4 regions of the Enterobacter sp. Taxon_2 genome follow, and region 4 is predicted to be linked to each of the others. Evidence: predicted binding sites of a transcription regulator. Region 4 holds the regulator's gene; each other region holds the start of a gene.

The links. Region 4 encodes PurR, which represses purine synthesis genes. Its sites were predicted from a motif close to CANGCAAACGTTTGCNTG; they were not measured.
Region 1: purT (formate-dependent phosphoribosylglycinamide formyltransferase) is a predicted target of PurR. The motif match lies at 2,826-2,843, and genes of this name have one in related genera.
Region 2: purH (bifunctional phosphoribosylaminoimidazolecarboxamide formyltransferase/IMP cyclohydrolase) is a predicted target of PurR. The motif match lies at 5,296-5,313, and genes of this name have one in related genera.
Region 3: gltS (sodium/glutamate symporter) is a predicted target of PurR. The motif match lies at 984-1,001, and genes of this name have one in related genera.

The regions. Positions count from the first base shown of each region.
Region 1 covers NZ_CM178024.1:2,940,830-2,948,514, forward strand. The annotation lists gene ptrB (oligopeptidase B) at 1-1,970, opposite strand, end outside; gene AC4IC4_RS13980 (tellurite resistance TerB family protein) at 2,056-2,706, opposite strand; gene purT (formate-dependent phosphoribosylglycinamide formyltransferase) at 2,877-4,055, shown strand; gene kdgA (bifunctional 4-hydroxy-2-oxoglutarate aldolase/2-dehydro-3-deoxy-phosphogluconate aldolase) at 4,098-4,739, opposite strand; gene edd (phosphogluconate dehydratase) at 4,779-6,590, opposite strand; gene zwf (glucose-6-phosphate dehydrogenase) at 6,824-7,685, opposite strand, start outside.
Region 2 covers NZ_CM178024.1:235,378-243,062, reverse strand. The annotation lists rRNA gene rrf (5S ribosomal RNA) at 30-145, opposite strand; rRNA gene AC4IC4_RS01090 (23S ribosomal RNA) at 216-3,121, opposite strand; rRNA gene AC4IC4_RS01085 (16S ribosomal RNA) at 3,321-4,860, opposite strand; gene purH (bifunctional phosphoribosylaminoimidazolecarboxamide formyltransferase/IMP cyclohydrolase) at 5,421-7,010, shown strand; gene purD (phosphoribosylamine--glycine ligase) at 7,026-7,685, shown strand, end outside.
Region 3 covers NZ_CM178024.1:81,818-89,502, forward strand. The annotation lists gene xanP (xanthine/proton symporter XanP) at 1-932, opposite strand, end outside; gene gltS (sodium/glutamate symporter) at 1,159-2,361, shown strand; gene recG (ATP-dependent DNA helicase RecG) at 2,363-4,444, opposite strand; gene trmH (tRNA (guanosine(18)-2'-O)-methyltransferase TrmH) at 4,448-5,137, opposite strand; gene spoT (bifunctional GTP diphosphokinase/guanosine-3',5'-bis pyrophosphate 3'-pyrophosphohydrolase) at 5,142-7,256, opposite strand; gene rpoZ (DNA-directed RNA polymerase subunit omega) at 7,276-7,551, opposite strand; gene gmk (guanylate kinase) at 7,606-7,685, opposite strand, start outside.
Region 4 covers NZ_CM178024.1:2,055,530-2,063,214, reverse strand. The annotation lists gene gloA (lactoylglutathione lyase) at 88-495, shown strand; gene rnt (ribonuclease T) at 591-1,250, shown strand; gene grxD (monothiol glutaredoxin 4) at 1,328-1,675, opposite strand; gene AC4IC4_RS09765 (C40 family peptidase) at 2,013-2,786, shown strand; gene sodB (superoxide dismutase [Fe]) at 2,909-3,490, shown strand; gene AC4IC4_RS09755 (MFS transporter) at 3,529-4,695, opposite strand; gene cydH (cytochrome bd-I oxidase subunit CydH) at 4,859-4,948, opposite strand; gene purR (HTH-type transcriptional repressor PurR) at 5,246-6,271, shown strand; gene punR (DNA-binding transcriptional activator PunR) at 6,289-7,200, opposite strand; gene punC (purine nucleoside transporter PunC) at 7,315-7,685, shown strand, end outside.

The sequences.
Region 1 (7,685 bases), 890 kb from region 4:
CCCGATTTCCCGCCGTGACCGGAGTCCATATCGGTACACAGCAGCAGCAGGTTGTCATCGGTTTTCAGCTCCCGCAGTTTTGCCACCCATTTTGCCGGCTCCCAGTACTGCACCTGAGAATCATGCAAACCGGTGGTGACAAGCATATGCGGGTAGGCTTTCGCCTCCACGTTATCGTACGGGCTGTACGCTTTCATATAGCGGTAGTACATCTCATCCTGCGGATTCCCCCACTCTTCAAACTCCCCTGTCGTAAGCGGGATGGATTCATCGAGCATGGTCGTCACCACATCGACAAACGGAACCTGCGCGACAATCCCCTTAAAGCGGTCGGGACGCTGGTTGATCACCGCCCCCATCAGCATGCCGCCCGCGCTGCCGCCCATCCCAAAGCAAAGCTGCGGATCCCCGTAGCCCTGCTCAATCAGCGCATCGCAGACGTCGAGGTAGTCATTGAAGGTGTTTTTCTTTTTCAGGAATTTCCCGTCTTCATACCAGTGCTGCCCCAGTTCACCGCCACCGCGAATATGGGCGATGGCAAAAACAAAGCCGCGATCGAGCAGGCTTAACCGGCTGCTGCTGAAATCGGCGTCCATGCTTGAGCCATACGAGCCGTAACCGTATACCAGGATCGGGTTTTTGCCTTTCTGGAAGTGGGCTTTGTGATAGACGAGCGAGACGGGGACCTCGACGCCATCCCGGGCGGTGACCCACAGGTGCTCGCTGCGGTAGTTTTCAGACTCAAACCCTTTGACCTCGGTCTGTTTAATCACCTGACGCTGCCCGGTATCCATATCCAGCTCAAACAGGGTGTCCGGCGTGGTCATCGATGAGTAGCCGTAGCGCAGCCGCGAGGATTCAGGTTCAGGGTTGAAACCAATCCACGTCACATAGGCCGGGTCGTCGAACGCGATCCCCACCACTTCCCGCGTTTTACGGTTGATTTGCCGGATACTGGTCAGCCCGCGCTGACGCTCTTCCACCACCAGCCAGTCGGTAAACAGGGTGAACCCTTCAAGCATCACCTGATCCCGCGCGGGGATAAGCACCTCCCATTTGCGCTCATCGCGCACTTTTGTTTTATAGAGACCAAAGTTTTTGCCCTCGCGATTAGAGCGCAAATAAAAGCTGTGCTGGAAGTGATCCAGGCTGTACTCGTGATCCTTGCGGCGCGGCAGGAAACAGAGCGGCTGGGCGTCGGGAAGTTCGGCATCCAGCAGCAGAACTTCCGAGGTCGTCGCGCTGGCCAGGAAGATAATCACATAGTGGCGCGAGGAGGTTTTATGCAGGCTGACATAGAACGTTTCGTCTTTCTCTTCATAGACCAGCTCGTCGTCAGCGGAGTCTGTTCCCACGGTGTGTCGCCACACCTGATAAGGCAGCAGCGTCGAGGCGTGCTTTTTGACGTAGTAAACCGTCTCGGAATCATTCGCCCAGACAAAATCCGGGGAAACGTTTTCCAGCATTTCCGGATACCAGTTGCCGGTGTCCAGATTGCGAAAACGCAGGCCGTACTGGCGACGGGAGAGATAATCCTCCGCCAGCGCCATCACCGCGTTATCCGGCGAAATGGACATGCCGCCCAGAGTATAAAATTCGCTGTGGGCGGCGCGCTGGTTGGCATCCAGCAGAATATCCCACTCATCCCATTCGGCGCTTAATACCGACTGACGCTGGTAGATGGGATACTCATTGCCGGGCTCGTAAATATGGCGATAGCGATAGCCGTTTTTGGTCCAGGGCGCGGAGATATCACGCTGAGGAATACGCTGCACCATCTCATTCAGCAGTTGGTCCTGAAGCGTCTGCTGGCTGGACATGACCTTGCGGCCATAGTCGTTTTCCTCGTGCAGGTAGTCGAGTACCTCTGGCCGGGAGCGCGAATCGTCCCGCAGCCAGTAATAGTTGTCTATGCGCGTATCGCCATGCGTGGTGATCGCATAAGGAGTACGTCGGGCTTTCGGTGGCATGTCATCATTCTTTTAAGTTTTACACCCTATAAGGTTGGCAAAACCCACGCATGATGCAAGCGAAACAGCGTCGCGACGGCGGAGGCTATCCCTGTAACGCCTGTTTTTGTTCGCGGATATCCCGCTCAATGCCCTCGCGCACGTCCTGAGGGATCTTTAACGCATCGCCCAGGGCGTTAAGGTAGCTCCGCTCCATAAAATGGTCGATATCGATGGCGGCACAGCTGAGGAAATAGAGCTCCAGCGCCTCTTCCTCATTTTTCACACTTTGCGCAAGACGCTGCGGCTCGAGCGGCTGTTCAATGGCCTGCGCCACCAGCGCTCTTCCCTTCTCTTCAACGCCGGCTTCGCGCAGCTGCTGCTCGATCGCCGCTCGTTCTTTGTCGTCAATATGCCCGTCACTTTTCGCGGCAAAAACCAGCGCAAGAATGAGCCGTTCGGTACGCAGATCCAGCGGCGAGGTGTGCTCGCCATAATGCGGTTCATCGCTGTGCGCGGTCCGTACCCGGTCCTTGTACTTATTCCACAGCACGGTGCCCGCGATGGCGCCGCCGCCGGCCAGCAGCGCGCCTGTCCCGTACTTTGCCAGCAGCTTGCGCGAGGATTTATTCGCGACCAGCAGGCCAGCCAGCCCGCCGAGCGCCCCGGGTACCAGCAGTTTACTGAGGTCCCGCTCGCCGGAAGACGATGTTTTCTGCCCTAACAGGGATTGCAATTGATTTAGCCAGCCAGACATGGTTTCCCTCACTTAACGGTGAACATGTTCCACAGCGTAAGCGAGCGGGCGTCAGGAAATGTCTGGTCGGGCTAAAGAAGCGCAAATTTCTGCCCTCGCGTTTATCCCTGCGCAAGACAGACGCAAACGTTTTCGTTTATACTGCGCGCAACTTTTTTAGGGGGATTGTTATGATTCGTTTAGGAACTGCGCTGCGACCTGCGGCGACGCGAGTGATGCTGTTGGGATCGGGCGAGCTGGGAAAAGAGGTCGCCATTGAGTGCCAACGTTTAGGTGTGGAAGTCATCGCCGTAGACCGTTACGCCGACGCACCCGCCATGCACGTCGCCCATCGTTCTTATGTGATTAACATGCTGGATGGCGATGCCCTTCGCGAACTGATTACGCGCGAGAAGCCCGATTTCGTTGTACCGGAAATTGAAGCGATTGCCACCGATACGCTGATCGCCCTGGAGCAGGAAGGCCAGCGCGTGGTGCCCTGCGCGAAAGCCGCAAAGCTGACCATGAACCGCGAAGGCATTCGTCGCCTGGCGGCAGAAGAGCTGGGATTGCCCACCTCGAGCTACCGTTTTGCGGGCGATAAAGCCGCGTTCCTGCAGGCCGTAGAGGAGATTGGCTACCCGTGTATCGTTAAGCCGGTGATGAGCTCCTCCGGTAAAGGGCAGAGCTTCATTCGCAATAGCAGCACGCTCGATAAGGCGTGGGATTACGCCCAGCAGGGTGGCCGCGCCGGCGCCGGTCGCGTCATCGTTGAAGGCGTCGTGAAGTTTGATTTCGAGATCACCCTGCTGACCGTCAGCGCCGTTGACGGCGTCCATTTCTGCGATCCGATTGGCCACCGTCAGGAAGATGGCGATTACCGCGAATCCTGGCAGCCGCAGCAGATGAGCGCCCTGGCGCTGGAGCGTGCGCAGGCGATCGCCCGTAAAACCGTCCTCGCGCTGGGCGGCTATGGCCTGTTCGGCGTAGAGCTGTTTGTGTGCGGCGACGAGGTGATTTTCAGCGAAGTCTCCCCTCGCCCGCATGACACCGGCATGGTCACGCTGATTTCGCAGGATCTTTCCGAGTTCGCCCTGCACGTGCGCGCCTTCCTCGGCCTGCCCGTCGGCGGTATCCGTCAGTACGGCCCGGCCGCCTCGGCGGTCATCCTGCCGCAGTTAACCAGCCAGAACGTTACGTTTGATAACGTCGACGCGGCAGTGGGTGCCGGGTTGCAGGTACGTTTGTTCGGCAAGCCGGAGATCGACGGTACCCGTCGTCTTGGCGTGGCATTAGCCACCGGGGATAACGTTGACGACGCCGTGGCGAGAGCGAAAGCAGCCGCAGCAAGCGTTAAGGTAACGGGATAAAAAAAACGGGCCGAAAGGCCCGTTTTTCATGCGGCGAATGGCTTACTGCTTCGCGCCTTCCACCGCTTCGCGAGCCAGTTTTGTGATGCGATCCCAGTCGCCCGCTTCCAGCGCATCCGCCGGAACCAGCCATGAGCCACCGATGCACAGCACGCTTTTCAGCGCCAGGTAGTCACGGTAGTTGGCAGGAGAGATACCCCCCGTCGGGCAGAAGCGTACCTGAGAGAAGGGACCCGCAATCGCCTGCAGCGCTTTAGTGCCGCCGTTCGCTTCAGCCGGGAAGAATTTGAACTCTTTCAGACCGTAGTCCATGCCCAGCATCAGTTCAGAGACGGTGCTGATGCCCGGGATCAGCGGAATGGTGCCTTCGGTCGCGGCTTTCAGCAGCGACTCGGTCAGGCCCGGGCTGATGGCAAACTGCGCGCCCGCTTCGGTCACTTCAGCCAGCTGTTTTACGTTCGTCACGGTACCCGCACCGATGATGGCGTCCGGCACTTCTTTAGCAATCGCGCGAATGGCATCCATCGCGCAGGCGGTGCGCAGGGTCACTTCCAGAACGCGAACGCCGCCCGCAACCAGCGCTTTCGCCATCGGTACAGCGTGCTCCAGCTTGTTTACCACGATAACCGGCACGACAGGGCCAGTGGTCAGGATTGCTTCTGCACTTGTTTTCCAGTTTTTCATCAGAGTCTTCTCTCGCCAGATCGTTAAAATCAAGTCGTCTTAAAACGTAATACAGGTTGCGCCCTGCTCCGCACCGGAGAGCTTCTCACGCAGCGCGCTGAACATTTCGCGTCCGGTCCCCACGCGCGATGCGCTCAGGTCAGGAATATGGGGTTGACGTGCCGCCAGCTCGGCGTCATCCACCAGCAGGGTTAACTCGCCTGTCTGACCGTTAACACGGATCATGTCACCGTCACGCACTTTCGCCAGCAACCCGCCGTCGTAGGCTTCAGGCGTCACGTGGATGGCTGAAGGCACTTTACCGGATGCTCCGGAGAGGCGTCCATCGGTTACTAACGCAATTTTGAAACGGCGGTCCAATAATACACCAAGTGGTGGCATAAGTTTATGTAATTCTGGCATCCCGTTAGCTTTAGGCCCCTGATGACGCACCACCACCACGCAATCTTTGTCGAGCAGACCGGCGTCAAAGGCGGGTAATACGTCGTGCTGGCTTTCAAACACCACCGCCGGCGCTTCGATAATCTGGTTCTCTTCCGGGACGGCAGAGGTCTTCATTACCGCACGACCGAGGTTGCCGCTCAGCACTTTGGTGCCGCCGTGTGGAGAAAACGGTTTGTCGATGGTGGCGATCACCTGCGCATCAAGAGACGCACTCGCCCCTTCGCGCCAGTCCAGCTCGCCGTTGTTCAACCACGGCTCCTGGGTATAGCGCTGAAGGCCAAAGCCTGCCACGGTATTTACGTCTTCATGCAGCAGTCCGCCTTTCAGCAGCTCGCGCATCAGCAGCGGTACGCCGCCTGCGGCCTGGAAGTGGTTAATATCCGCCGGACCGTTCGGGTACAGGCGTGCCATCAGCGGCACCACGGAAGAGATTTCGGAGAAGTCATCCCAGTTAATCAGAATGCCCGCCGCACGCGCCATGGCCACCAGGTGCATGGTGTGGTTGGTTGACCCCCCGGTTGCCAGCAGCGCGACAATCCCGTTGACGATGACCTTTTCGTCGACCATTTTGCCCATCGGCATCCATTCGTTGCCGTTGCCGGTCAGACGCGTAACCTGACGGGCCGCGGCCTCGGTCAGCGCCTTGCGAAGCGGCGCGTCCGGCTGGATAAAGGACGAGCCCGGAAGCTGCATCCCCATAAACTCCACCACCATCTGGTTCGTGTTCGCGGTACCGTAAAACGTACAGGTGCCCGGCGCATGGTAGGACGCGGCTTCCGCCTCCAGCAGCGCCTGACGGTCTGCTTTCCCTTCCGCGTACAGCTGGCGGATACGCACTTTTTCTTTGTTCGGCAGACCGCTCGCCATTGGGCCTGACGGCACGAAGATCGCAGGCAGATGCCCAAACGACAGCGCCGCCATTACCAGGCCCGGGACAATCTTGTCACACACGCCGAGATACAGCGCGCCATCAAACATGTTGTGCGACAGGCCAACCGCCGCGGACATAGCAATCACTTCGCGGCTCAGCAGGGAGAGCTCCATACCGTCCTGGCCCTGCGTCACGCCGTCGCACATGGCGGGTACCCCACCCGCCACCTGGCCGACCGCATTCACGCTGTGCAGCGCTTTACGGATGATATCCGGGTAAACCTCATAGGGCTGGTGCGCGGAGAGCATATCGTTATAGGAGGTAATGATGGCGATATTGTTACGCAACATGCTTTTCAGCGACGCTTTATCATCAGGCTGGCAGGCGGCGAAACCGTGCGCCAGGTTCCCGCAGGCCAGCTGAGATCGGTGGACGGTGTTGCTCTTTGCCTGTTCAATCCGGGCGAGGTAGGCCGAGCGGGTCTCTTTCGAGCGCTCAATAATGCGTTGTGTTACGCGTAACAATGTCGGATTCATAAAAGCTCCTCTAATTTATCTGTCCGGGCTCGGGAGTTTACAAAGTCGCTGGCAGTTGTTAACAACGCTGAAACGCTTGCTGTCCGGAGCTCAGGGGCAACATCACTTCCGGCAGTGTAATAAAAAAAGCTCCGCGGGTGAATCCACGCGGAGCTTAAAAGTTGAAAATTGTGCCACTAGCTGAGTTAGATCATGTTACCGGTAAAATAACACTTTCGGGCTAGCGGATTATCTTACTCAAACTCGTTCCAGGAGCGGCCATCGCGGGTGATCATCGCCACCGACGCGACCGGTCCCCAGGTGCCCGCCTGATACGGTTTTGGCGCATCCTGATCGGCAGCCCAGGCTTCGGTGATGGAGTCGACCCATTTCCACGCCTCTTCCACTTCATCGCGGCGCACGAACAGCGCCTGGATACCGCGCATGGTTTCCAGCAGCAGACGCTCGTAAGCATCGGCCAGGTGCGTCTGGTTAAAGGTTTCAGAGTAGCTCAGATCCAGCTTGGTGGTCTGCAGGTTGTGTTTATGATCCAGGCCCGGCACTTTGTTCAGGATCTGGATATCCACACCCTCGTCCGGCTGCAGACGAATGGTCAGCTTGTTCTGCGGCAGCTCCTGCCAGGACTCTTTGAACAGGTTCAGTTCCGGGTTTTTGAAGTAGACCACTACCTCGGAGCACTTGGCAGGCAGACGCTTACCGGTGCGCAGGTAGAACGGAACCCCCGCCCAGCGCCAGTCGTCGATATCCACGCGGATCGCCACGAACGTCTCGGTGTTGCTGGACTTGTTCGCACCTTCTTCTTCCAGATAGCCAGGCACTTTTTTGCCTTGCGCAAACCCGGCGGTGTACTGACCACGAACGGTCTTCTCACGCACGTTGGAGCGGTCGATGCGGCGCAGTGACTTCAGCACTTTCACTTTCGCGTCACGGATGCTGTCCGCCGTCAGGTCAGACGGTGGAGACATGGCAATCATGCACAGGATCTGCAGCAGGTGGTTCTGGATCATGTCGCGCATCTGACCGGCCTGGTCAAAGTACCCCCAACGACCTTCAATCCCCACCTCTTCCGCCACGGTGATTTCCACGTGGTCGATA
Region 2 (7,685 bases), 1.8 Mb from region 4:
CTTTCGGTACGGGGTTCTTCTTAATTGATGCCTGGCAGTTCCCTACTCTCACATGGGGAGACCCCACACTACCATCGGCGCTACGGCGTTTCACTTCTGAGTTCGGCATGGGGTCAGGTGGGACCACCGCGCTAAAGCCGCCAGGCAAATTCTGTTTAATCTGTATCAGGCTGAAAATCGTGTCTGTCTCTTCGCCGAAACAGCTTCGGCGTTGTAAGGTTAAGCCTCACGGTTCATTAGTATCGGTTAGCTCAACGCATCGCTGCGCTTACACACCCGACCTATCAACGTCGTCGTCTTCAACGTTCCTTCAGGAGACTTAAAGTCTCAGGGAGAACTCATCTCGGGGCAAGTTTCGTGCTTAGATGCTTTCAGCACTTATCTTTTCCGCATTTAGCTACCGGGCAGTGCCATTGGCATGACAACCCGAACACCAGTGATGCGTCCACTCCGGTCCTCTCGTACTAGGAGCAGCCCCCCTCAATTCTCCAGCGCCCACGGCAGATAGGGACCGAACTGTCTCACGACGTTCTAAACCCAGCTCGCGTACCACTTTAAATGGCGAACAGCCATACCCTTGGGACCTACTTCAGCCCCAGGATGTGATGAGCCGACATCGAGGTGCCAAACACCGCCGTCGATATGAACTCTTGGGCGGTATCAGCCTGTTATCCCCGGAGTACCTTTTATCCGTTGAGCGATGGCCCTTCCATTCAGAACCACCGGATCACTATGACCTGCTTTCGCACCTGCTCGAGCCGTCACTCTCGCAGTCAAGCTAGCTTATGCCATTGCACTAACCTCCTGATGTCCGACCAGGATTAGCTAACCTTCGTGCTCCTCCGTTACTCTTTGGGAGGAGACCGCCCCAGTCAAACTACCCACCAGACACTGTCCGCAACCCGGATTACGGGTCTACGTTAGAACACCAGCCATTAAAGGGTGGTATTTCAAGGACGGCTCCACGCAGACTGGCGTCCACGCTTCAAAGCCTCCCACCTATCCTACACATCAAGGACCAGTGTTCAGTGTCAAGCTATAGTAAAGGTTCACGGGGTCTTTCCGTCTTGCCGCGGGTACACTGCATCTTCACAGCGAGTTCAATTTCACTGAGTCTCGGGTGGAGACAGCCTGGCCATCATTACGCCATTCGTGCAGGTCGGAACTTACCCGACAAGGAATTTCGCTACCTTAGGACCGTTATAGTTACGGCCGCCGTTTACCGGGGCTTCGATCAAGAGCTTCGCGTTGCCGCTAACCCCATCAATTAACCTTCCGGCACCGGGCAGGCGTCACACCGTATACGTCCACTTTCGTGTTTGCACAGTGCTGTGTTTTTAATAAACAGTTGCAGCCAGCTGGTATCTTCGACTGATTTCAGCTCCACCCGCAGGGGCTTCACCTACATATCAGCGTGCCTTCTCCCGAAGTTACGGCACCATTTTGCCTAGTTCCTTCACCCGAGTTCTCTCAAGCGCCTTGGTATTCTCTACCTGACCACCTGTGTCGGTTTGGGGTACGATTTGATGTTACCTGATGCTTAGAGGCTTTTCCTGGAAGCAGGGCATTTGTTACTTCAGCACCGTAGTGCCTCGTCATCACACCTCAGCGTTAAAAAACGACCGGATTTACCTAATCGTTCCGCCTACATGCTTAAACCGGGACAACCGTCGCCCGGCTAACATAGCCTTCTCCGTCCCCCCTTCGCAGTAACACCAAGTACAGGAATATTAACCTGTTTCCCATCGACTACGCCTTTCGGCCTCGCCTTAGGGGTCGACTCACCCTGCCCCGATTAACGTTGGACAGGAACCCTTGGTCTTCCGGCGAGCGGGCTTTTCACCCGCTTTATCGTTACTTATGTCAGCATTCGCACTTCTGATACCTCCAGCATGCCTCACAGCACACCTTCAACGGCTTACAGAACGCTCCCCTACCCAACAACACCTAAGTGTCGCTGCCGCAGCTTCGGTGCATGGTTTAGCCCCGTTACATCTTCCGCGCAGGCCGACTCGACCAGTGAGCTATTACGCTTTCTTTAAATGATGGCTGCTTCTAAGCCAACATCCTGGCTGTCTGTGCCTTCCCACATCGTTTCCCACTTAACCATGACTTTGGGACCTTAGCTGGCGGTCTGGGTTGTTTCCCTCTTCACGACGGACGTTAGCACCCGCCGTGTGTCTCCCGTGATAACATTCTTCGGTATTCGTAGTTTGCATCGGGTTGGTAAGCCGGGATGGCCCCCTAGCCGAAACAGTGCTCTACCCCCGAAGATGAGTTCACGAGGCGCTACCTAAATAGCTTTCGGGGAGAACCAGCTATCTCCCGGTTTGATTGGCCTTTCACCCCCAGCCACAAGTCATCCGCTAATTTTTCAACATTAGTCGGTTCGGTCCTCCAGTTAGTGTTACCCAACCTTCAACCTGCCCATGGCTAGATCACCGGGTTTCGGGTCTATACCCTGCAACTTAACGCCCAGTTAAGACTCGGTTTCCCTTCGGCTCCCCTATACGGTTAACCTTGCTACAGAATATAAGTCGCTGACCCATTATACAAAAGGTACGCAGTCACACCACGAAGGTGCTCCCACTGCTTGTACGTACACGGTTTCAGGTTCTTTTTCACTCCCCTCGCCGGGGTTCTTTTCGCCTTTCCCTCACGGTACTGGTTCACTATCGGTCAGTCAGGAGTATTTAGCCTTGGAGGATGGTCCCCCCATATTCAGACAGGATACCACGTGTCCCGCCCTACTCTTCGAGTTCACAGCCTGTGTGTTTTCGTGTACGGGAGTATCACCCTGTACCCTGCGACTTTCCAGACGCTTCCACTAACACACAAGCTGATTCAGACTCTGGGCTGCTCCCCGTTCGCTCGCCGCTACTGGGGGAATCTCGGTTGATTTCTTTTCCTCGGGGTACTTAGATGTTTCAGTTCCCCCGGTTCGCCTCGTTAACCTATGTATTCAGTTAACGATAGTGTGACGAATCACACTGGGTTTCCCCATTCGGACATCGCCGGGTCAAAGGTTCATATCACCTCGCCGGCGCTTTTCGCAGATTAGCACGTCCTTCATCGCCTCTGACTGCCAGGGCATCCACCGTGTACGCTTAGTCGCTTAACCTCACAACCCGAAGATGTTTCACTTCTGATTGCGAAAATTTGAGAGACTCGAACACACCATTTAAGATGTGTCGTTTCAATTTTCAGCTTGATCCAGATTTTTAAAGAGCAAAACTTCTTAATGCACTCAAAAGTACATTCAGAAGTTCATCATTCATCAGACAATCTGTGTGAGCACTGCAAAGGCAGGTTCTTTAAGGTAAGGAGGTGATCCAACCGCAGGTTCCCCTACGGTTACCTTGTTACGACTTCACCCCAGTCATGAATCACAAAGTGGTAAGCGCCCTCCCGAAGGTTAAGCTACCTACTTCTTTTGCAACCCACTCCCATGGTGTGACGGGCGGTGTGTACAAGGCCCGGGAACGTATTCACCGTAGCATTCTGATCTACGATTACTAGCGATTCCGACTTCATGGAGTCGAGTTGCAGACTCCAATCCGGACTACGACGCACTTTATGAGGTCCGCTTGCTCTCGCGAGGTCGCTTCTCTTTGTATGCGCCATTGTAGCACGTGTGTAGCCCTACTCGTAAGGGCCATGATGACTTGACGTCATCCCCACCTTCCTCCAGTTTATCACTGGCAGTCTCCTTTGAGTTCCCGGCCTAACCGCTGGCAACAAAGGATAAGGGTTGCGCTCGTTGCGGGACTTAACCCAACATTTCACAACACGAGCTGACGACAGCCATGCAGCACCTGTCTCAGAGTTCCCGAAGGCACCAATCCATCTCTGGAAAGTTCTCTGGATGTCAAGAGTAGGTAAGGTTCTTCGCGTTGCATCGAATTAAACCACATGCTCCACCGCTTGTGCGGGCCCCCGTCAATTCATTTGAGTTTTAACCTTGCGGCCGTACTCCCCAGGCGGTCGACTTAACGCGTTAGCTCCGGAAGCCACGCCTCAAGGGCACAACCTCCAAGTCGACATCGTTTACGGCGTGGACTACCAGGGTATCTAATCCTGTTTGCTCCCCACGCTTTCGCACCTGAGCGTCAGTCTTTGTCCAGGGGGCCGCCTTCGCCACCGGTATTCCTCCAGATCTCTACGCATTTCACCGCTACACCTGGAATTCTACCCCCCTCTACAAGACTCTAGCCTGCCAGTTTCGAATGCAGTTCCCAGGTTGAGCCCGGGGATTTCACATCCGACTTGACAGACCGCCTGCGTGCGCTTTACGCCCAGTAATTCCGATTAACGCTTGCACCCTCCGTATTACCGCGGCTGCTGGCACGGAGTTAGCCGGTGCTTCTTCTGCGGGTAACGTCAATTGCTGAGGTTATTAACCTCAGCACCTTCCTCCCCGCTGAAAGTACTTTACAACCCGAAGGCCTTCTTCATACACGCGGCATGGCTGCATCAGGCTTGCGCCCATTGTGCAATATTCCCCACTGCTGCCTCCCGTAGGAGTCTGGACCGTGTCTCAGTTCCAGTGTGGCTGGTCATCCTCTCAGACCAGCTAGGGATCGTCGCCTAGGTGAGCCGTTACCCCACCTACTAGCTAATCCCATCTGGGCACATCTGATGGCAAGAGGCCCGAAGGTCCCCCTCTTTGGTCTTGCGACGTTATGCGGTATTAGCTACCGTTTCCAGTAGTTATCCCCCTCCATCAGGCAGTTTCCCAGACATTACTCACCCGTCCGCCGCTCGTCACCCAGGAGCAAGCTCCCTGTGTTACCGCTCGACTTGCATGTGTTAGGCCTGCCGCCAGCGTTCAATCTGAGCCATGATCAAACTCTTCAATTTAAGTTTGATGCTCGTGAATTAAACTTCGTAATGAATTACGTATGTTCACTCAGAGACTTGGTATTCATTTATTGTCCGAAGACATTAAGAATCCATGTCACTTTGAGTGCCCACACAGATTGTCTGATAAATTGTTAAAGAGCAGTGCAACGCGGCTTTCGCTCACCGTTGCGAGGTGGCGTATATTACGCTTTCCTCTTTCAGAGTCAACCCGTTATTTCAGGATTTTTTCTCTTCAGCCGACCGGGTTGTTTGTGAAGTGATTCACATCCGCCGTGTCGATGGAGGCGCATTATAGGGAGTTCTCCGCAGGCCGCAACCGCTAAATGACAGAAAAATGACTGACTGCTGCATTCCACAGCAAAACCCCGCCTTATACCTTTTTACACACAGACTTATCCACAATGATACGAAAAAGTGAAAATGTGCGAGCGTTGCGCAAACGTTTTCGTTAAAATGCTCGCGCTTAACAAGGATGCCTCGTCAGGTGTGTTAGATGAGTTTTTCACAGGAAAATTCATCTAACGCTCTCTGTAATCGTGAAATCCAGGGGATTTACCATGCAACAACGTCGTCCAGTCCGCCGCGCTCTGCTCAGTGTTTCTGATAAAGCCGGTATCGTCGAATTCGCTCAGGCACTTTCCGCACGCGGTGTGGAGCTGCTTTCCACAGGCGGTACCGCTCGCCTGTTAGCAGATAAAGGTCTGCCGGTAACCGAAGTGTCCGATTACACCGGTTTCCCGGAAATGATGGATGGACGCGTCAAAACCCTGCATCCAAAAGTCCACGGCGGTATTCTTGGCCGTCGCGGTCAGGACGACGCCATTATGGAACAGCATGACATCGCACCAATCGACATGGTGGTTGTTAACCTCTACCCGTTTGCCCAGACCGTTGCCCGCGAAGGCTGCTCTCTGGAAGATGCCGTAGAGAATATTGATATCGGCGGCCCGACCATGGTGCGCTCCGCGGCCAAGAACCATAAAGATGTGGCCATCGTCGTAAAGAGCAGCGATTACGAAACCATTATTAATGAGATGGATGCCAACGAAGGGTCGCTGACCCTGGAAACGCGTTTCGACCTCGCCATCAAAGCCTTCGAACACACCGCCGCGTACGACAGCATGATCGCCAACTACTTCGGTAGCCTGGTACCGGCTTACCACGGTGAAAGCAAAGATCCTTCCGGCCGCTTCCCGCGCACCCTGAACCTGAACTTCATTAAGAAGCAGGATATGCGTTACGGTGAGAACAGCCACCAGCAGGCAGCCTTCTATATAGAAGAAGAGGTAAAAGAAGCCTCTGTTGCGACCGCTCAGCAGGTTCAGGGCAAAGCCCTCTCCTATAACAACATTGCCGACACCGACGCCGCGCTGGAATGCGTGAAAGAGTTCAGCGAGCCGGCCTGCGTTATCGTCAAGCACGCGAACCCATGCGGCGTTGCCGTGAGCTCCTCTATTCTGGATGCCTACGATCGCGCGTACAAAACCGACCCAACCTCCGCGTTCGGCGGCATTATCGCCTTCAACCGCGAGCTGGATGCTGAAACGGCTCAGGCCATCATCTCCCGCCAGTTCGTTGAAGTGATCATCGCGCCATCCGCCTCCGAAGAGGCGCTCAAAATTACCGCGGCAAAACAGAACGTACGCGTACTGGTTTGCGGCCAGTGGGCAGAACGCGTGCCGGGCCTGGACTTCAAACGCGTAAACGGCGGTCTGCTGGTTCAGGATCGCGATCTGGGTATGGTGACAGAAGCCGACCTGCGCGTGGTGACCAAACGTCAGCCGACCGAACAGGAACTGCGTGACGCGCTGTTCTGCTGGAAAGTGGCGAAGTTCGTCAAATCCAACGCCATCGTCTACGCGAAAGAGAATATGACCATCGGAATAGGTGCTGGCCAGATGAGCCGCGTCTACTCCGCGAAAATCGCGGGCATTAAAGCAGGCGATGAAGGTCTGGAAGTGAAAGGCTCCGCCATGGCTTCTGACGCGTTCTTCCCGTTCCGTGACGGTATCGATGCGGCAGCTGCTGTCGGCATCACCTGCGTGATCCAGCCTGGCGGCTCAATCCGCGACGACGAAGTGATTGCCGCCGCCGACGAACACGGCATTGCGATGATCTTCACCGACATGCGCCACTTCCGCCATTAATTCCCGGAGCTGAAAATGAAAGTATTAGTAATTGGTAACGGCGGACGCGAGCACGCGCTGGCGTGGAAAGCGGCGCAGTCTCCGCTGGTGAAAACGGTCTTCGTGGCACCGGGCAACGCCGGTACCGCACTGGAACCCGCGCTGCAGAACGTGGCTATCGGCGTGACCGACATTCCGGCGCTGCTGAGCTTTGCCCAGAGCGAGAAAATCGATCTGACCATCGTCGGCCCGGAAGCGCCGCTGGTGATTGGCGTCGTTGACGCGTTCCGCGCGGCGGGCCTGACAATCTTCGGACCAACGCAAGGGGCCGCGCAGCTGGAAGGCTCCAAAGCCTTCACCAAAGATTTCCTCGCGCGTCATAACATCCCGACGGCGGAATATCAGAATTTCACTGAAGTGGAGCCTGCTCTGGCCTACTTACGTGAGAAGGGCGCGCCGATTGTTATCAAGGCCGACGGTCTGGCCGCCGGTAAAGGCGTGATCGTCGCGATGACGCTCGAAGAAGCCGAAGCCGCGGTTCAGGACATGCTGGCAGGTAACGCCTTTGGCGATGCGGGCCACCGCATCGTGATTGAAGAGTTCCTCGACGGTGAAGAAGCCAGCTTTATCGTGATGGTCGACGGCGAGCACGTTCTGCCGATGGCCACCAGCCAGGACCACAAGCGTGTGGGCAAT
Region 3 (7,685 bases), 2.0 Mb from region 4:
CCTTTCAGGCGCTTCATGTACAGCGGGCCGGACACCGGCTGCTCGGAGACGTCGGAGGTGGCGGTGATATCACCGATGGTCTCCAGAGAGGTGATCATAAAGACCAGCATCAGCGGCAGGAGCAGACCCCAGTCAATGCCCAGACCGTAGTACAGCGGCGTAGGAACGGTGATCAGCGCGCTGTTGGTCGGCGCGGTGTTCTCCGGCAGCATGCCCAGCGCCCACGCCAGCAGGTAACCCGCCGCCATGGCGATCACCAGCGAGGCCACGCGCAGGTAAGGGTTACGCTGACGGTTAAGCAGAATAATGATCGCCAGCACGACGCCTGCCAGCAGCAGGTTTTTCGGCGCGCCGAAGGTGTGGTCGCTCATTGCGGCATAGCCGCCGCCGATGGAGGTAAGACCCACCTGAATCAGCGACAGGCCGATAATCATCACGACGACGCCGGAAACCAGCGGGGTGATAACGCGGCGAGCCAGATGCAGAACGCGGGATATCACCATCTCCGTACAGCTGGCCAGCATCAGCGTGCCGAACAGCGCCGCCATCATGGTCGGGACATCCGCACCGCCGGTTTTCAGCGCCGTACCGCCCATGATCAGGGGCGCCACGAAGTTAAAGCTGGTGCCCTGAATCGACAATAATCCCGACCCCACCGGCCCCCATGCTTTAATTTGAATAATCGAGGCCACGCCGGAGGCAAAAAGAGACATGCTGATAATGTGCTGCGTGTCCTGCGCCGGTAAACCGAGCGCCTGGCAAATCAGCAGCGCCGGGGTGATCACCGCAACAAACATCGCCAGAAGATGCTGGCAGGCGGCGAACAGCGTTTGCGGCAGCGGCGGGCGGTCTTCAAGGCGGTAAATCAGTTCGCTATTTTGCTTCTGCGCAATCGGTTGCGCATCAGGCGACTCTATGGTGTTAACGGACATCGGCGGCAATCCCACGGTGGAAAAGCGGGCATTTTATCTGACCACCTGGTAAAAGCAAACGATTGCCAGCAAAAAAAGGGAAGAAAATCTGCCGCTGTGAGCAGGTTTTCTACAACGCATCGGGAAAAAAAATTACACTTTTTCGCGCCGGGAGCTCATGAAGAGCGCAAACCGGCCCAGGATAACGCCGCGTGTGTATGGAACACGCGCAAAACAGGAGCCTTCTATGATTCATCTCGATACGTTGTCGACACTTGTTGCCGCAACGCTGGTCTTACTGCTTGGCCGTAAGCTGGTACATAGCGTTTCCCTTCTGAAGAAATACACCATTCCTGAACCTGTCGCCGGTGGCCTGCTGGTGGCGCTGGCCCTGCTGATACTGAAAAAAAGCATGGGCTGGGAAATCGATTTTGATATGTCCCTGAAGGACCCGCTGATGCTGGCCTTCTTTGCCACCATCGGCCTGAACGCCAACCTGGCGAGCCTGCGGGCGGGCGGTAAAGTGCTCGGCGTATTCCTGATTGTGGTGGTGGGGCTGCTGCTGATGCAAAACGCTATCGGCATCGGGATGGCGACACTGCTGGGACTGGATCCGCTGATGGGGCTGCTGGCGGGGTCAATTACCCTTTCGGGCGGCCACGGTACCGGGGCCGCATGGAGCAAGCTGTTTATCGAGCGCTACGGGTTTGAAAACGCGACGGAGGTGGCGATGGCCTGCGCGACCTTTGGGCTGGTGCTGGGTGGCCTGATTGGCGGCCCGGTGGCACGCTATCTGGTGAAGCACTCCACCACACCGGACGGCAGGCCGGACGATGAGCTGGTGCCGACCGCATTTGAAAAGCCGGACGTCGGGCGCAGCATTACCTCGCTGGTGCTGATTGAAACCATCGCGACGATCGCCATCTGCCTGACCGTGGGCAAAGTGGTTGCGCAATGGCTGGCGGGCTCAGCGTTTGAACTGCCGACGTTTGTCTGCGTGCTGTTTATCGGGGTGATCCTGAGCAACGGCCTGGCGCTGATGGGCTTCTATCGCGTGTTTGAACGGGCGGTGTCGGTGCTCGGCAACGTCTGCCTGTCGCTGTTCCTGGCGATGGCGCTGATGAGCCTCAAGCTGTGGGAGCTGGCCTCGCTGGCGCTGCCGATGGTGGCGATTCTGGCGGTGCAGGCCCTGTTTATGGCGCTGTATGCCATGTTCGTGACCTGGCGCATGATGGGTAAAAACTACGATGCGGCGGTGCTGGCGGCGGGTCACTGCGGGTTTGGTCTGGGGGCTACCCCAACGGCTATCGCCAACATGCAGGCGATCACCGAACGCTTCGGGCCTTCGCACATGGCGTTTCTGGTGGTCCCAATGGTCGGGGCGTTCTTTATTGATATTGTCAACGCGCTGGTGATTAAGCTGTACCTGATGCTGCCGATGTTTGCCTGAATCAGGCGTTGGAATAGCGTTCGGTTTCCGGCATCCAGCGCTCAATTAACGCTGCCGCCTGTTCGGGGTAGCGTTCATGAATGTGGCGGGCGAGGCGCTGAACCTCGGGGATCATGGCCTGATCGCGCAGCAAATCCGCCACTTTGAATTCCGCGTTCCCCGTCTGACGCGTGCCCAGCAGTTCGCCCGGGCCGCGGATCTCCAGGTCTTTTTGCGCAATCACAAAACCGTCGTTGCTGTCGCGCAGCACCTGCAACCGCATCTGGGCTGTTTTTGAGAGCGGGGCTTTGTAGAGCAGGACGCAGTGGGACGCTACCGCGCCACGGCCAACGCGCCCGCGCAGCTGGTGGAGCTGGGCAAGGCCCAGGCGCTCCGGGTTTTCGATGATCATCAGGCTGGAGTTCGGGACGTCCACGCCCACTTCAATGACCGTCGTGGCGACCAGCAAATGCAGCTCGCCCTGCTTAAACGACTGCATCACCGCCTGTTTTTCGGCAGGCTTCATGCGTCCATGAACCAGGCCCACGTTCAGCTCCGGCAGTGCCAGCTTAAGCTCTTCCCACGTGGCTTCGGCAGCCTGCGCTTCCAGCAGTTCCGACTCCTCAATCAGCGTACAGACCCAGTAGGCCTGACGGCCTTCGTGGGTGCAGGCGTTGCGCACGCGGTCGATGATATCGCTGCGGCGCGTGTCGGGAATGGCGACCGTTGTGACCGGGGTACGGCCCGGCGGCAGTTCGTCGATGGTGGAGGTATCCAGATCGGCGTAGGCGGTCATCGCCAGGGTGCGCGGGATCGGCGTAGCGGTCATGATCAGCTGATGCGGGTGGAAGCCCTGCTGCAGGCCTTTCTCCCATAATGCCAGACGCTGGTGCACGCCGAAGCGGTGCTGCTCGTCGATAATCACCAGCGCAAGGCCGTTAAACTGCACCTGCTCCTGGAAGATGGCGTGCGTGCCGACAATCATCTGCACCTGCCCGCTGGCAATAGCCTCCTGTTGCGCAAGGCGCGCTTTGCCTTTTTGCTTCCCGGCAAGCCAGCCCACTTCAATGCCCAGCGGCGCGAACCAGGCGCGGAAATTGTTGGCGTGCTGTTCCGCCAGCAGTTCGGTCGGTGCCATCAGCGCGACCTGTTTGCCGTGGGCAATCGCACGCAGGGCGGCCAGCGCGGCAACCAGCGTTTTGCCGGAACCCACGTCGCCCTGCACCAGGCGCATCATCGGCACGTCGAGCGCCATATCGCGTTCGATTTCGGCGGTGACGCGCGCCTGCGCGCCGGTGGGCTTAAACGGCAGCGAGGCCAGCAGCTTATCTTTGAGTTCATCATTCTGGCTTAAGGGCTGGGCGTGGAAACGCTGCGCGCCGGCGCGAAGCGCCAGCATGCTCAGGTTATGGGCCAGTAATTCCTCAAGGATAAGACGCCGTTGGGCGGGGTGTTTGCCGCTTTCTAAATCGCTGAGCTGTAGCGTTGGCGGCGGGCGGTGCAGGGTGCGCAGCGCCTCGGGCAGGCTCATCATGCCCTGCGCCAGCTCGGGCGGCAGCAGCTCGGTAATGGCGCAGGTATCCAGCAGCTCCAGCGCCTGATCGGTGAGCTTACGCAGCGTCGCCTGCTTGATGCCTTCCGTCGTCGGGTAAACCGGGGTGAGCGTCTCCTGCAGCTCCGGCGTGCTGAGATCGCCCTGCACGCGGTACTCCGGGTGGATCATCTCTGCGCCGTATTTCCCGCGTTTGGCTTCGCCATAGGCCAGCACCCTGCGGCCCGTCGCCAGGCTGTTTTTCATCGCCGCGCTGAAGTTGAAAAAACGCATGGTGAGAATGCCGGTGCCGTCGCTGATCTGGCAGGTCATCATCCGGCGCCCGCCGAAGGTGATGTTGCAGTTCAGGACTTCGCCTTCAACGGTGGCGTAAATGGCAGGAAGGAGATCGCCAATCTTGTATAGCTGGGTGCGGTCTTCGTAACGCAGGGGGAGGTGAAGCAGGAGATCCTGCACCGTGTGCAGGCCAATTTTTGCCAGCTTATTGCTTTGCGCCGCGCCCACGCCCGTCAGGCTGTTGAGCGGGATGGCATCCAGCAGGCGGCCTTTCATCGCTTACCCGGCGTACTGCATGGTGGCCCACCACTCGGCATCGGCTTCAATTTCGCCCTGCGCGTTGACGTGGGGGTAAGGCAATTTTTTCTGCTTCGCAACGCGAGCCAGCACCGGATAGCCACCTTCAAACAGCAGGCGCTGCTGTTCCTCTTCCGGCAGCATGCTGTTGCTGCGCTCGTACATCCCGGCGTTCTGACGCTGGCGCTGCGCTTCATACAGAATGAGCGCGGACGCCACGGAGACGTTAAGAGACTGGACCATGCCGATCATCGGAATGATGATGTCCCGATCCGCCAGATCCAGCGCTTCGTTGGTGATCCCGGTTTTCTCCTGACCCATCAAAATGCAGGTCGGGCGGGTGTAGTCGATCTCGCGGAAATCTACGGCTTTAGCGGACAGGTTAGTGGCCAGGATCTGCATCCCGCGCCCTTTCAGGTGCGATACGGCTTCGCCAATGGTGTGATGATTTTTAACAGACACCCAGCTGTTGCTGCCTGCCGCCGCCGAGACCGTATTTCGCATACGGCCGTCCGGCCAGACGGCGTGCACTTCATGCACGCCGACGGCATCTGCGGTACGAACGATAGCAGAGACGTTATGAGGTTTATGCACCTGCTCCATGCAGACCGTCAGGTCAGGCTGACGCCTGGCGAGCATTTCGCAGATACGTGCATAACGTTGTGAATTCATAAACCTAGTTTCGGTTTCGGGTGACTTTAATCACGTCCGGCATGACGCGGATCTTGCGCATAATATTCGCCAGATGTACGCGGTCGCGAGCGGTCAGACGAATAAAGGCGCTATACACGCGGCCATCTTTCTCTTCCGTATTCAGGCTCTGAATGTTGGACGAAGCCGTGTTGATCGCTGCCGTCAGATTCGCCAGGGCACCCTGGTGGTTGAACATATCCACCTTAATTTCGGTGATAAATTCCTGCGCGGTCTCTTTATCCCACTCGACCGCCATAAACTTCTCGGCTTCTTTCTGATAGCCGCGAATGTTACGGCAGGATTCGTGGTGGATAACCAGCCCTTTGCCCGGGCTGACGTGCGCAATAATCGGATCGCCAGGAATTGGACGACAGCATTTTGCGAAGGTGATCAGCACGCCGTCCGCGCCTTTAATCGGCAGGTGTCCGTGGCTTTGCGTGGTTGCAGGCACCGCTGTTGTATCGCCTTGCTGCAGGTTCTTCGCCACCACCACGCTCATGGCGTTGCCGAGGCCAATCTCTGCCAGCAGGTCGTCAAGCGACGTAAGCTTCATGCGCTCCAGCTCACGCTGGACGTTCTCCTGCGGAATTTCAGCCAGCTTGCGACTGCCGCCCAACGCGTGGTTGAGAAGACGACGCCCAAGGCTGACGGAATCATCACGCTTGAGGTTTTTCAGCAGCTGGCGAATTTTGGCGCGTGCTTTGGAGCTCACGACAAAGTTCAGCCAGGCCGCGTTCGGACGTGCGCCCGGCGCGGTAATAATTTCTACCGTCTGGCCGCTGGAAAGCGGCTGAGACAGCGGATAAGGCTGTCTGTCGACGCGCGCGCCGACGCAGGCATGTCCGATATCGGTATGCACGGCGTAAGCGAAGTCGACCGGCGTTGCGCCCGCAGGCAGTTCGACAATGCGACCTTCTGGGGTGAAAACGTAAATCTCATCCGGGAAGAGATCGGATTTAACGCTCTCGATAAATTCAAACGAGCTGCCCGCACTCTGCTGAAGCTCCAGCAGGCTCTGCATCCAGCGCTGGGCGCGGATTTGTGCGGTCGTGCTGCTTTCGCCACCGTGCTCTTTATACGCCCAGTGTGCGGCAACCCCCATCTCTGCCATCTGGTCCATGTCTTCGGTGCGGATCTGCACCTCAACAGGTACACCGTGCGGACCAATCATCGAGGTGTGCAAAGATTGATAGCCGTTCGCTTTTGGAATGGCGATGTAATCTTTCATGCGCCCCGGACGCGGTTTATAGAGGCTGTGCATCTGCCCCAGCACGCGATAACAGGTGTCCGAGTCATGGACAATGACGCGGAAGGCGTAGATATCCATGATCGAGTGAAAACGCTGCTCTTTGAGCACCATTTTGCAGTAGATGGAGTAAAGGTGTTTCTCGCGACCGCTGACGCGGCACGGGATCCCCGCTTCCTGTAAGCGCCCTTCGATTTCAGAGAGGATCTTTTGAATCATCTCTTTACGGTTACCGCGTGCGGCTTTCACCACCTCTTTAATCACGCGATAGCGGTTCGGATACAACGCTTCAAAACCCAGCTCTTCCAGCTCGGTTTTAATGTGATGAATACCTAAACGGTGCGCCAGCGGACTGTAGATTTCGAGGGTTTCACGGGCAATGCGGCGACGTTTATCCGGGCGAAGTGAGCCCAGCGTGCGCATGTTGTGGGTACGGTCAGCGAGTTTGATGAGAATGACGCGGATATCCTGCACCATCGCCATAATCATCTTGCGGAAGTTTTCGGCTTGCGCCTCTTTCTTGTCGCGGAAATTCAGCTTATCAAGCTTAGAGACCCCTTCCACCAGTTCGGCAACGCTTTTGCCAAACAGCTGTTCCATGTCCTGGTAAGTGGCAGGGGTATCTTCGATCACGTCGTGCAGCAGAGCGGCCATGAGCGTTTCGTAGTCGAGTTTCATCTCGGCCAGAATACAGGCCACCGCTACCGGGTGCGTGATATAGGGTTCACCGCTTGAACGTGTCTGGCCCTCGTGAGCGTCACGTGCAACGAGATACGCCTGCTGAAGACGCTTAATCTGGTCTTCAGGCAGGTAGGTTTGAATCAGTTGATTCAGGCTTTCAAACAGATACAAGGGCGACCCGCAGGTTTAATTAACGACGACCTTCAGCAATAGCGGTTACGGCCTGCAGTTCTGCGGCTTCCTGCTCTTGCTGCTCCTGGCGCTCACGCACGTCGAGGATCTGGTTGTTGATCAGACCTTCTTCGATTTCGCGAAGTGCAATAACGGTGGTTTTATCGTTTTCTTCCGGTACCAGCGGATCTTTACCGCCTACCTGCATCTGACGAGCGCGACGCGCGGCGACCAGCACCAGGTCAAAACGGTTACCAATTTTCTCTACAGCGTCCTGAACAGTTACGCGTGCCATACTTAAAATGCTCCACAGGTGAAGAAATGACTGGGCATGATACTGAAAGTGGGTTCAGTCTGCCAACAGTTTGGTGATTAATGCGTCATGTCGCTGCTTCTGGCGGCTCATACGCAGACGTTCTGCACGAAGAA
Region 4 (7,685 bases):
CATTGATAGCGGCGATGCTTCGCCGCTATACTAAAACATCGTTTCTGTTCAAAAAGACAGTCTATTTCATTGGTTAATGAGGAAATTATGCGCCTACTTCACACCATGCTGCGCGTTGGCGACCTGCAACGTTCTATCGATTTCTACACTAACGTCCTGGGCATGAAGCTGCTGCGCACCAGCGAAAACCCGGAATACAAATACTCGCTGGCGTTCGTGGGTTACGGCCCGGAAACGGATGAAGCGGTGATCGAGCTGACCTACAACTGGGGCGTTGACAGCTATGAGCTGGGCACGGCCTACGGCCACATCGCGCTGGAAGTGGACAACGCGGCCGAAGCGTGTGAGCGCATCCGCAGCAACGGCGGTAACGTCACGCGCGAAGCGGGTCCGGTAAAAGGTGGCACCACCGTGATTGCGTTTGTCGAAGATCCGGACGGTTACAAAATCGAGCTGATTGAAGCCAAAGACGCCGGTCGCGGTCTGGGCAACTGATCCCTCAGGGCGCAACGTGCGCCCGTAGTTTTACTGCATCCCCCCGCAAAATTTGCCATAATGCGCTCTGCTTTTTCCCCATGTAAGAGACCCTGATGTCCGATAACGCTCAATTTAGCGGTCTGTGCGACCGTTTTCGTGGTTTTTATCCCGTTGTCATTGATGTAGAAACAGCCGGATTTAACGCTAAAACCGATGCGCTGCTCGAAATTGCCGCCATCACGCTGAAGATGGATGAACAGGGCTGGCTTACACCGGACACCACGCTGCATTTCCACGTTGAACCTTTCGAAGGGGCAAACTTACAGCCGGAAGCGCTGGCGTTTAACGGTATCGATCCGCATAACCCGCTGCGTGGTGCAGTAAGTGAATATGACGCGCTGCACGCCATTTTTAAAATGGTGCGTAAAGGCATGAAAGAGAGTAACTGCAGCCGCGCCATTATGGTGGCCCATAACGCCACCTTCGATCACAGCTTTACCATGGCCGCCGCCGAGCGCGCGTCGCTTAAACGCAACCCCTTCCATCCTTTTGTCACCTTCGACACCGCCGCGCTGAGCGGCCTGGCGCTGGGACAAACGGTGCTATCAAAGGCCTGTATTACGGCGGGCATTCCGTTCGACGGCACGCAGGCGCACTCCGCGCTGTATGACACGGAGCGTACCGCAGAGCTGTTCTGTGAGATCGTCAACCGCTGGAAGCGTCTGGGCGGCTGGCCGCTGCCGATGGGTGATGAGGACGAGCACCAATCGTAGGTCGGGTAAGCGCAGCGCCACCCGACAAAAAAAAGCGACCATATAGCGGGTCGCTTTTTTTATTTGCGCAGAGAAAATTACTCTGCGTCCGGCTCTTCCGTTTTGTACTTCGCTGCCGTCTCTTTGATCAGCTGCTGCAGTTCGCCGCGCTGATACATTTCAATCAGGATATCGCAGCCGCCAACCAGTTCACCGTCTACCCACAGCTGTGGGAACGTCGGCCAGTTCGCGTACTTCGGCAGTTCAGCGCGGATGTCAGGGTTCTGCAGGATATCAACGTAAGCAAAACGCTCACCACAGGCAGACAGCGCCTGAACCGCTTGCGCGGAGAAGCCGCAGCTTGGCAGCTTTGGAGAACCTTTCATATACAGCAGAATCGGGTTTTCAGCGATCTGGCGCTGGATTTTTTCAATAGTGGTGCTCATGTCTTGCTTCCTTTAACTTCTGTTACGGCATTCGTCTGACATTGTAGCGGTTCAGACTGGCATCGGAAAATAACATTTTTGTCACGTTTATACATTCTACTCCGAGTCAGGAAAAGTTGCATTGCAAATGGTGTTTACCCTGCGGCGGTCAGGGTTTTGCTTAGGGAATGGGCAAATGAGCGACAGAACGATGAATTTTTTTGCACTTGCTTACGAAACACGATTGTAGATTGAAAAATGCTATTAACTTTCTGGCTTTTTATAGATTAGAATCGACGGGCTTTGTAAATCACACGCGGGTATTATTGATGACCTGCATTTATCAGGGGACTGCCCAGTGGCGCGGATAAATAAAATCTCGATCACGCTCTGTGCTTTACTGTTTACTTCACTCACTTTCACGCCAGTGGCAAACGCCTCTCAGCAGGCGCTGCATTCTGCTGTACAAAAAAACCATCTGGTGAAAGCCACAGAACGTAAGAAAAAAACCACCGCTAAGAACGACAAGAAAAAAACACCGGCTCAGACGAAACAGACCGCTTCCAGCAAGACGAAAACCAAACCTTCCCGTACTGCCCACTCCGCCAAAAGTAAAGCTTCGCAAACCGCCGCTAACCTTGTTACTGAAAAATGCATCACGCGTAAAGGCCACAAGGCGAAATGCACGAAGGTCACGAAAATAGCGGAAGTGCATAAGGTGCGCGTACAGAAAGCGCAAAAAACCGCGATGAACAAACTGATGGGGCAGATTGGCAAACCCTATCACTGGGGTGGCAGCTCGCCGCGTACCGGCTTTGACTGCAGCGGCCTCGTCTATTACGCCTATAAAGATCTGGTCAAGTTCCGCATTCCTCGTACCGCTAATGAGATGTACCACCTGCGCGATGCCTCACCGGTTGACCGCGGTGAGCTGGAAAACGGCGATCTGGTGTTCTTCCGCACTCAGGGTCGCGGCACGGCTGACCACGTCGGCGTCTATGTCGGTAACGGAAAATTCATCCAGTCACCGCGTAGCGGCCAGGATATTCAGATCACCTCTCTCAGTGAAGACTACTGGGTACGCCATTACGTCGGCGCACGTCGCGTGATGACGCCGAAAACCATTCGCTAACCCCTGCCCTGCCACACCCGTGGCAGGGTAAGTTCCTCTTTTGCATACCCTTTCAATTTGCTATCCTGTCCTTGTTGTCTGTGTGGTTATTGGCAACGCAAAATACAATAAGGAGAGAAGCAATGTCGTTCGAATTACCTGCACTACCGTATGCAAAAGACGCCCTGGCACCGCATATTTCTGCGGAAACCCTGGAATATCATTACGGCAAGCATCACCAGACGTACGTCACTAACCTGAACAATCTGATCAAGGGCACCGATTTTGAAGGCAAAACGCTGGAAGAGATCGTCCGCAGTTCAGAGGGTGGCGTATTCAACAACGCGGCTCAGGTGTGGAACCACACCTTCTACTGGCACTGCCTGGCGCCAAACGCCGGTGGCGAACCTGTCGGTGAACTGGCTACCGCTATCAACGCCGCCTTTGGCAGCTTCGCGGATTTCAAAGCGAAATTTACCGATGCAGCCATCAAGAACTTCGGTTCGGGCTGGACGTGGCTGGTTAAAGAGGCGGATGGCAAACTGGCTATCGTGTCCACCTCTAACGCAGGCACTCCGCTGACCACCAGCGCTAAGCCGCTGATGACCGTGGACGTATGGGAACACGCTTACTACATTGATTACCGCAACGCGCGCCCGAACTACCTGGAGCACTTCTGGGCACTGGTTAACTGGGACTTTGTGGCGAAGAACTTCGCCGCGTAAGAGACACGCAGAAGGGTTCGCCCTTCTGCGTTTTTGGTTTATTCCGCAGCGCAGGCTGCTTCAGGCTGTTTACGACCCGACATCATCACCAGCAGCAGGCCGAGCGCGGCAATAATCGCCCCCATCACCGGCACAAAGCTGTACCCCAGTCCCCCTGAAATCACGGCCCCACCGGCCGCCGCACCGAGCGCATTGCCCAGGTTGAAGGCGCCGATGTTGACCGACGATGAGAGGCCCGGCGCTTCATGCGCAACACGCATCACGCGCATCTGCAGCGGCGGCACCACGGCAAAGGTGGCGGCTCCCCAGACGACCATCGCGATCGCGGCGCCAAACTCATTACGCGCCAGCCACGGAATGGCAATCATGATGACAATCAGCAGGGTTAAGAAGCCCTTCAGCGTGCCGCTTACGGAACGGTCGGCAAATTTCCCACCGAGATAGTTGCCAATCGAGAAGCCCACGCCAATCAGTACCAGCATCGCGGTCACAAAGAGAGGCGTTGCGTGGGTGATGTCATGCAATACCGGTGAAATATAGGTGTAGAGGGTAAACATCGCCCCTGCCCCCAGCACGGTGGTGAGCAGCGCGGAGAGCACCTGCGGGCGCATCAGCACCGACAGCTCTCTGCGCACGTCAGGACGTTCACCCGCGCTGCCTTTCGGCAGGGAGAAGAACAACGCCACCATTGCGACCACGCCCAGTCCAGCCGTCGCCAGGAATGACATCCGCCAGCCAATAACCTCGCCCAACCAGGTTGCCGCAGGCACCCCGCCAATGTTAGCAATCGTTAGCCCCATAAACATGGTGGCTACGGCGCTGGCCTGCTTATGTTTTGGCACCACGCTGGCAGCCACGACCGATCCCAGCCCGAAGAACGCGCCGTGGTTAAGGCTGGTCAGAATGCGTGACAGCAGCAGCGTGGTGTAGTCCGGCGCAATGGCCGAAAGCACGTTGCCCAGGGTGAAAATCGCCATCAGGAAAATCAGCGCATTGCGGCGCGCGCGGTGCGAAAGGAGAAGCGTCATCAGCGGCGCCCCCACCATCACGCCGATAGCATAGGCGCTGATTAACATCCCTGCCGCAGGGATCGAGACGTCCACGCCGCGGGCGATGACGGGCAGTAACCCCATCGGGGAGAATTCAGTGGTGCCAATCCCAAAAGCGCCAATCGCCAGGGCCAGCAGGGGAAAATTGATTTTCATGCGTCAACTCCGGATGCCGTGTCATGTGGTGACACAGAACAAAGAAGCGGAAAGCATGACATCAATCACAAAAAATGAGAAGTTAACAAAATGGCAAAAGATTTTTGCCAGAGAAGTAACAATCGGGTCGATCGGGAGGGAGAAGACTCTCCCTCCGCGTAAATCAGTGCAGCGCAGCCGTCAGACCGGCCGCGACAATCAGAGCCAGCACAATAACGGTGGTGAACAGCGAAAACTTCAGATCGGAACTCATCAATTTTTCTCCTTTTAATCCCCCCACGAAAAGTGAGCCTGCTCATTTTTGCATAATTTACGTCAAAAATCTTCCTGGATTTAGGCTGATAAACACTTTACCTCTTCCCCTTTTCATCAAGATAGGACAAAATTCCACGCTAAATTTATTAGCGTACCGGCCATTGACCCCCTCCTGACGTCCCGTGTCGTTTTCCCGGCGTGCCGCAATTCAAGATTGCGTGATAAGGGTGAGAGAAGGCAAACGTTTACCTTCAAGTTTTTCAGGAGCTTAGGATATGGTCTGGAGTGACATTTAATGGCAACAATTAAAGACGTAGCAAAACGCGCAAACGTTTCCACTACAACCGTATCACATGTAATTAACAAAACCCGCTTTGTGGCGGAAGAGACGCGCAACGCCGTCTGGGCAGCGATCAAAGAGCTGCACTATTCGCCAAGTGCGGTTGCGCGCAGCCTCAAGGTTAATCACACCAAGTCCATTGGATTGCTGGCCACCAGCAGTGAAGCGGCCTATTTTGCCGAGATCATTGAAGCGGTTGAGAAAAACTGCTTCCAGAAAGGTTATACCCTGATTCTGGGCAACGCGTGGAACAGCATTGAAAAACAGCGCGCCTACCTGTCGATGATGGCGCAAAAGCGCGTTGATGGCCTGCTGGTAATGTGTTCCGAGTACCCGGAATCCGTGCTGTCGATGCTCGAAGAGTATCGCCATATTCCCATGGTGGTCATGGACTGGGGTGAAGCGCGCGCGGATTTCACTGATTCCGTTATCGATAACGCTTTTGAAGGCGGCTATATGGCCGGTCGTTATCTGATCGAACGCGGTCACCGCGAGATTGGCGTGATCCCCGGTCCGCTGGAGCGCAACACCGGCGCGGGCCGTCTGGCCGGTTTTATGAAAGCGATGGAAGAAGCGCTGATCAACGTGCCGGAAAACTGGATTGTGCAGGGCGACTTTGAGCCGGAGTCGGGCTACCGCGCAATGCAGCAGATCGTCTCCCAGCCACACCGTCCGACCGCCGTTTTCTGCGGGGGTGACATCATGGCAATGGGCGCGCTCTGCGCTGCCGACGAGCTGGGTCTGCGCGTACCGCAGGATATTTCCGTGATCGGGTATGACAACGTGCGTAACGCGCGTTTCTTCACGCCAGCGTTGACCACCATTCATCAGCCGAAAGATTCGCTGGGCGAAACGGCCTTCAATATGCTGATGGACAGGATCGTCAACAAACGTGAAGAGTCGCAGTCCATTGAAGTTCACCCGCGTCTTATCGAACGCCGTTCCGTTGCGGACGGTCCGTTCCGCGATTACCGTCGTTAATCGCTTTACGGGGCCAGCTATGCTGGCTCCCGTAACCATTCCCGATTTAGCGTTTCGCTGTCTCCCAGATAATCCAGCAGCCAGGCCATCGCAGGCGAGACATCACTTTGCTGCCAGGTCAGGCAGCAGGCCGCATCCGGGAACGGATTCTCCAGCGTCAGCTCAACCCACTCTCCGGTATCGATGCGCGGACGCGCGAAATGAACGGGCACCATCGCGACGCACAGTCCGGCGCTGAGGCACGTCGCCGACGATTCCCAGTCAGGGGCTACCACCCGCCGCTGGTTGTCCAGAAGCCAGGTGATACGCTTGGGCAATGAACGGGAGGTATCCTCCAGCACCAGCGACGGCCAGTTGCGCAGCGTATCATCGCTGAGCGGCCCCTCCATCACCGCCAGCGGATGATCGCTTGCCACCACGCACTTCCAGCTCAGCATGCCCATATCGCGAAAGGCGTAACGTCCCCCGACCGGGATCGCCTGCGTGGCCCCGATTGCCATCTCTGCCCTGCCGTCCGCCAGCGCATCCCAGACGCCGTTGAACACCTCCTGCGAGACCCGCAGCTCGACATCTGAAAAATGACGATAGAAATCGACGATCATCTGCCGGGTACGTTCCGGCTTAACGATGTTATCCACCGCGATGGAAAGATGCCCCCGCCAGCCGTTAGCGATCTGCTGACACTGTTCGCGGGTGATCTGCATTTTTTTGATAACAGAACGCCCTTCCTTCAAAAACCACGCCCCGGCGGGCGTTAATTCCACATCACGATGGCGCCGCTCAAACAGCGGAACCGCCAGCCACTCCTCCAGCTGACGCACCGTGTAGCTGATGGCCGAAGGGACGCGGTGCAACTCCTGCGCTGCACCGCTAAAGCTGCCGTTACGCGCGACAGCATCGACCACTTCAAGAGAATAATCTGACCACATTTTCTGCCTGCAAAAAATTTGAATGCACCCGCCAAATATTAGCGTTTCACAAGCGGCTTTGCACTCCCTACACTCTGCGCCAACGTACACCTGCCTCCTCAGGAGAATAAGAGAATGCAACCCAGGAAAGGATTTTTAGTCTGGCTCGGCGGCTTAAGCGTGCTGGGCTTTTTGGCCACCGACATGTACCTGCCCGCGTTTGCCGCCATGCAGGAAGATTTGCAAACCCCTGCGGCGGCCATCAGCGCCAGCCTGAGCCTGTTCCTTGCCGGTTTCGCTTTCGCGCAGCTGCTGTGGGGACCGCTCTCGGATCGCTTTGGTCGTAAACCGGTACTGCTGCTGGGTCTGGCCATTTTTGCCGTGGGCTGCCTGGGGATGCTGTGGGTGCGCGATGCCACCTGGCTGCTGGTGCTGCGCTTTATTCAGGCCGTGGGCGTCTGTGCTGCGGCGGTGACCTGGCAGGCACTGGTGACCGACTACTATCC